Regions from separate parts of the Pedobacter antarcticus genome, predicted to be linked through region 2. Evidence: riboswitches for the same ligand, from Rfam matches in the RefSeq annotation. Region 2 holds a riboswitch; the other holds the start of a gene.
The links. Region 2 has a riboswitch for cobalamin ahead of metE (5-methyltetrahydropteroyltriglutamate--homocysteine S-methyltransferase). Riboswitches for the same ligand answer to the same signal wherever they lie in the genome.

Region 1: it holds a riboswitch for cobalamin, as region 2 does, so the genes downstream of both, BLR53_RS01135 (TonB-dependent receptor plug domain-containing protein) here and metE (5-methyltetrahydropteroyltriglutamate--homocysteine S-methyltransferase) in region 2, are expected to answer to the same signal.

What each region holds. Positions count from the first base shown of each region.
Region 1 is NZ_FNGZ01000001.1:263,965-267,388, reverse strand. It holds gene BLR53_RS01140 (YncE family protein) at 1-15, opposite strand, end outside; gene BLR53_RS01135 (TonB-dependent receptor plug domain-containing protein) at 17-2,101, opposite strand; cobalamin riboswitch at 2,196-2,389, opposite strand; gene BLR53_RS01130 (DoxX family protein) at 2,615-2,995, shown strand; gene BLR53_RS01125 (amidohydrolase) at 3,035-3,424, opposite strand, start outside.
Region 2 is NZ_FNGZ01000001.1:113,627-117,050, reverse strand. It holds gene BLR53_RS00520 (helix-turn-helix domain-containing protein) at 1-92, opposite strand, end outside; gene BLR53_RS00515 (class I SAM-dependent methyltransferase) at 366-992, opposite strand; gene BLR53_RS00510 (Lrp/AsnC family transcriptional regulator) at 1,069-1,530, opposite strand; cobalamin riboswitch at 1,704-1,889, shown strand; gene metE (5-methyltetrahydropteroyltriglutamate--homocysteine S-methyltransferase) at 2,067-3,424, shown strand, end outside.

The DNA of each region.
Region 1 (3,424 bases), 150 kb from region 2:
ATTGGGCTTTTTCATATTAAATCGTGTATTGAAGTTTTAGGCGATAAAACCGGCGGGGCATTGGAAAACTCGCAATAATCTCCCTATCCTGGTTAAGTAGATTATTAATCTCTATCTGGAATTTTAACTGCTGTTTGTTTAATAAGAAATTATAGCCCGCGGAAACATCATGGGTATACCAGGGCTGCATATAATTGTACACCTGATTCTGGTCCGTACTTAGCTGATTATATCTTTCGCCCGTATATATATAACTGTAATTGAATTCAAAGTTTTTATAATCAGCACCCAGGGTCAGCGAAGCACTATGCATGGGTGTATAAGGAATATTATAATTATAACGTTCTGTGCTGGTAATATCCCTGGCCTGCTGATAAGTATAATTAACACCTGCCTGAATACCAACTCCGTTACCCGCATTCCATACTGTTTGTATATTGGCTTCCAACCCTTTAATACCAACGACCCCAATATTATACATTGTCCAGCGGTAAAGATTCTGACTGGGGACAGCTACAATTTTGTCCTTAACCCGGTTATAATATGTATCAGTCTGGACAGACAGGCTCACCAGAGACTGGTGCAAGAATGTATGATGGTAGGTCAATCCAAAATTATACTGGCTTGTATATTCAGGCCTTAATAAGGTATTCCCTATAAATGTGTAGTAAAGGTCGTTGAAAGTAGGCATCCTGAAAATACTTTTATAAAAAGCCCTGACCCTGAAGTCTTCGGTATCAAATGGTTGCCATGAGGCCAGCACGGCTGGTGTAAATTCATGCTTGCTGCCCGCACTCGTATACTCACGGACCTCGTCCCGTATAAAGCTTCCTAATACGGAGGCCTGCAGATTAAAGCGTTTCAACTTCAGCTCCGAGGCTAGCGCAGTCAGGATGGTATGACGGGTTGGAAAAGGAAATCTGTAAAGATTCGCGTCCAATTTATTCATCTGATAATCTGTAGACAGGGCAATTTCCCAAACCGGCAGCAGATGGAGGCGGCCGGCAGCAGAAACATAGAGTTCATCCTGTTTAAACCGGTTATCCAGAAATCCAGAAGTGGTCACATATTCAGGATCAAGATAACGAAGGTAATCATGCGCATATTTTGCATTAACCATTAAACTATAGCGTCCTTTATCATTCGTTTGGTAACCTGCCTGAACAAAAGTGTTCCTGTCCCACTGTCGCTGAGTATAGTCAAACTTATTCGCTACGACGGCTCCAGGCAACCCCCGCGCCGATCTGTACTGGTAACCTTTAACAAACCAGGAACTACTGTCTGCCGTTAAACCATTCAACCCTGCCTCCAGGCGCATCGATGTAATATCAGTATTACTTCTTCGTGCGGTAGTATCATAAACTCCATTAGTATACCGGAATTTATACCTTCCGTCTGCATGGAGCCATTCTGTACTTAAATTTGCAGTTAAATGCGGACTTATTTTTTCCTGCCAGCGAACAGAAGGATTAATTAAACCAAAGGAGCCACTTTTCACACCAACCCGAATGTGCCGGTGCTCGCCAGGCTTAAATTCTGGTCTGGCAGACCTCATATAAATAGAACTCGCTGCACTGAACGCTTTCGCAGGTTGATAGATTTCGCTACGCTGACCGTTATAAAGGGCAATTTCCTCCAGGTTGTCCAAAGAAAATCTACTGAGATCTACCTGTCCGTTCTGGGCGTTTCCCAATTGTACACCATCATAAAAAACAGCGGTATGCATAGAGCCAAGACTTCTTACATTCACGGTTTTGAGCCCCCCGATGCCACCATAATCTTTCAGTTGGACCCCACTAAAAAAACGCAGTGCATCAGCAACAGAAAAACTATTCAGTCTGGTTAATTCGGAACCTTTCAATAACTGGACAGGAGTTGCAGACGTATGGCGTATACCTGCCCTTACCGTAGCAATATTAACCTGTCTGAGTTGGAAAATTTTTGATGTATCCGCTTTGCGATCCTGGATGTTTTTTTTGATCTGGGCAGATACAGTGAATGGACAGCACACCACCATCGACACTAAAAGAGTGAAATATAAACACTGAATCCAAGAAAGGTATTTACGCTCTAAAAGCGTAGGAAGCGCAATTAATTCCATGTGTGGTATAGTAACCCCACAGCAAACCAGATTTAAACTATAAATGAAAAAACACGATAAGTATTTTCATTCCAGCTCCATTCCACGAAAGCTATGAATTATAAAGCTAGAGGCAGGTATTCTGACTTGCTCTCCTTGCCCCGCCTTCCCATTCTCTGAACAGAACAGTGACTATAGATTGGGTTTGGTATAAAGAGCTTACAGCTGCGGGACAGTTCCGGATTTACACCAGATTCCCTTTTAATCTTTATGCGACTTACATAGAGAACCAAAAGCGAAGCAAATGTAATTAAAACGTGCCGGATTTTAGTCTTGAGGCATATATTTAATCTGATTATCGGCGTAATAAGTCTTACGGCTTCCTTTTTTATCGATCCTGATCCCGTCGCCGTCCGGGGATTTTTCCAGGTCAGGATTATGAAATTCAATGTCCTTTACAGCCCTTATTATTGGCTCATACTCCCCTGATTTTTTCGTATATTAATATAGAGATTTAAAAAAAATCAAAGACCTATGACCGAATCAAAAAAAACAAAAATTACGTATTGGGTGAGCACAGGGATACTGGCCATATTCATCATCCCAGGTATTTTTTTCCTTAACAGTAAAATGGCATTAGATGGCACAGCACACCTTGGTCTTCCTTTATGGTTTCACTGGGAATTAGGGATCGCTAAGTTCATTGGCGGTATTATACTCATTGTACCTCTTTTCCCGAAGCGGTTAAAGGAATGGACTTATGTAGCTTTCGGTATAGATTTTATCTCTGCATTTATTGCTATTCTTGCCGTAGACGGAGTTGGCGGTATGTGGTACAGTCCGATTGTAATGTTTATCGTCCTGCTGGTCTCCTATTCCTCTTATCACAAACTGAATAGTACGGTTCCTGCATAAAAAAATCCCTGCCGCTGGAGTTCGTGGCAGGGATCATAATCAGGATATCAAAATTTGCTGTTCCACCCCTTTATAGTATCTGGCACGCAATGGCGGTATACGCGCCACTGCTTCAGCAGAACAACTTGCCTTAAACAGGTTAAAACTAGCTGCATCACCAACTTTCGGCCATAACTGTTTACCGTTGTCATCCAGCGGCAAAATATCGTCGGTTGCAATTCGCAGACATCTGGACAGTGCCAGTTCGTCCGACCAGCCATAAAGCTGTGCAAGCAAATTGGCTTTTCCCAGCATATTGCCAGAGCCAAAAGTAGACCAATGATCAATTACACTGTCCGTACCTGTCATTACCCTTACCTTATGTTTGTACAAAGTTGGTATAGGCATCACAGATTTCCCTATCGGCACGGTAGATATGATACCAATACC
Region 2 (3,424 bases):
TTTGCATATACTGCAAAGTATAATGACAGTAAGAAACCATTAAAAGCTCCTAAGACACTAAAAAAGAAAAGCAATTGATTTGACTCTGCCATTATTTTATTAAAATTATCACTCGTCTACCTATCAATTACCATCGTAAAACACCTTTGATAACCAACTGTCCGAATAACAAATATTGTTTTTTTATTCGGTCAATTCTGAATTGTCTCATAAAAAATATGTACTGATATCATGTGGCTTTACGCCGAGAACTTGCTCAAGACAGGGAAAATATCATAGCAACCTAGCTGGGAGTTAAAAGCAAAATTAAAGCTACTATCTACAAGTCTAAAGGATGTAAGTCACTCTTTAAAAGTAATGTTTATTCAATGCATTTTCCTTCCAACAAATCGAATAACGCTTCCTGTGCCATTGTGGTAAAGGCCTTCGTTTAATTCAATTTCTTTTTCGATCAATTCTATTATTTCATAGTTTTTAAAATCTGATCTAATTTCATCAATGGAGAATAAGGACTCTACATCCTTTGGACCGCCGACAGCTTCATTATTTGAGACATAATCAATATGATTTTTGCTAAATGCTTCAAAAATTATCATACCTCCCATTTTTAAATGACGGTCAAGTCTTTGATGATATATTGATTTAATTGCTGCCGGAAAGTGGGCATATATAAGTGCAATAACATCAAACTCTTCGTCTGCATATTTTAATTCCTGAAGCTCGCCAACTTTGTAATCAATAGATATATTATTACTTTTTGCGAGCTCCATCGCTTTCATTTTCCCCTCAATGCTAATGTCAAAGGCTGAAACTTCCCAGCCAAGTTTTGCAGCAAATACTGCGTTACGTCCTTCACCTTCAGCTGGCAAAAGAATAGACCCAGGATTAAGCTGCTCAATTTGTTCTTTAAAATAGGAATTAGGTGTTTTACCATACGCAAAGTCCTTGGCGCTGTATCTTTTATTCCATCTGTTAGTCCACGATTCTTCCATTATATGATTTTTTTTGTCGCTTAAACTTATACCTCAGGTTAAATACCATCGGCTATAAACTCAAAACTGGATTCTCTTAAAAGCTAATGTTATGAGTATTTTTTATTTCTGCCATCACAAAAGTGCTATGCGTGCTTCCTATACTTTCAACGGAACCGAGTTTATTGAAAACAAAATCCTGATAATGTTTCATATCCCTCGCGTATACTTTGAGTATAAAATCATAATCTCCTGAAATGTTGTGGCACTCAACAACCTCATCAATATCCATAATATCAGCCACAAACTTGTGGCCTATTTTCTTATCATGTTGTTTAAGCTTGATATTACAAAAAACAATGAAACCCTGGTTGAATTTCTCCGCATCCAGAATTGCGATATATTTTTTAATGTATCCGTTGCCCTCCAGTCTCTTCATCCGCTCAAAAACCGGCGACGGAGAAAGGTTTACAAGGGCTGCAAGTTCTTTATTGGTGTGTTTTGCATTGTTAGCTAATATCTTCATTAACAGCAAATCAGTTTCATCTAATTCATTCATAGAATAATCTCCTTAAGACGCAGTAAAAGTAATACATTAACAGCGTTATAAACTTGAAAATATTAAAAAACAGGACGTTTTATCTGAATATTTATATAAGTAAGGTTTTATAATCTTCGAATGTATCTTTGTTGAAGTTTAAAGCTGATTTGTATAATTAGAGTTCTTTACATATTTCAACAATTGGAAAAGGTTTTACTTAGCTGTGAATTAAAAGGGAATCGTGTGTAAATCACGTACTGTCGCGCAACTGTAAGTAACATATGAAGGTTTTTATCCAAGAGCTCCACTGCGTAATAGCGGGAAGGACGATAAAAGCTGTTACAAGTCAGGATACCTGCCTGTTCTATATTGACGATGCTTTCGCGATTGAAGCTTAAAGTCAGATTGATACATATACAACAGGTAAAACCTTATAGGTTAGCTATGCCTGCCTAGATCTGTATTTTTCTTTCTTAACCTTCTTTTATACAGGCATCCTGAAGTCAGGAAGGACTTTTTACAATGATTATTAACCATTTAAAAAGTTGAAAGAAATGTTAACACAAAACCTCGGCTACCCTAGAATCGGGAGCCAAAGACAACTGAAAAAAGCCTGTGAGCAATATTGGGCAGGTAAAATCGACCTTACAGAATTAAATAAGGTAGCCCGTACCATCAAAGAACAAAACTGGCAAACCCAGCTTGATGCGGGCATCGATTTGATCCCTTGCAACGACTTCAGCTACTACGATCAGGTATTAGATACCAGTTTGTTATTGGGAGTAATTCCCGGGCGTTATTCACCTGTACTCTCGCAGGTAAAAGCTAATCATGAAATTGATCTTTATTTCGCAATGGCGCGTGGTTATCAGAAAGATGGCCTGGACATTACCGCAATGGAGATGACTAAATGGCTGGATACCAACTACCACTATATCGTACCTGAATTTACTGCTAACCAGGAATTCAAGATCTTTAATGAAAATATCTTTAGTGAATACAACAACGCAAAACAACAGCTTGGAGATAAGGCGAAACCTGTTCTTCTTGGGCCGGTAAGTTATTTGTTGCTTGGCAAAGAAAAAGAACAGGGATTTGAGCGCATTGATCTGATCAAAAAATTGGTACCGGTATATGTGGAAATCATTAACCGCTTAAGACTTCAGGGCGCCAAATGGATCCAGTTAGACGAGCCGTGCCTGGCATTGGATCTGTCAAAGAAAGAAAAAGAAGCTTTTGATTATGCTTATCGTCTTATCTCACGTAGCGCAAGTGGTGTTAAAATTCTGGTAACTACTTATTTTGAAGCTTTACTAGACAATACAGAGCTTGCGGTAAACCTTCCGGTAGCGGCATTACATATTGACCTGGTTCGTGCTCCTGAGCAACTGGAAGAAGTACTTTCACTGATCCCGGATACACTGCAACTTTCTCTGGGTGTAATAGACGGTCGTAACGTCTGGAAAAACGACTATGAAAAATCTCTCGCTTTAATCAATAAAGCCGTGGAAAAATTGGGTTCTGACAGGGTAATCATCGCTCCGTCCTGCTCATTGCTGCACAGCCCGATCGACTTGGATCTGGAAACAGCCATTGATCCGGAGATCAAAAACTGGATGGCATTTGCCAAACAAAAATTGAATGAAGTAAGTGAAATCCGTCAGATTGTGGAAGGCAATACAGCTTTACTGGAAACTAACAAGGCAGCTATACAAAGCAGACGTACTTCACAAAAGGTACATAAACAAGCAGTGAAGGATCGTATTGCGGCAATCACTGAGGCAGATGCGACACGTCAAAGTGCTTTCCCTATACGTCAGCGTTTACACCATGAACGTTTCAATTTTCCAGCATTCCCGACCACAACAATCGGTTCATTCCCACAGACTGATGACATCCGTCAATTGCGTGC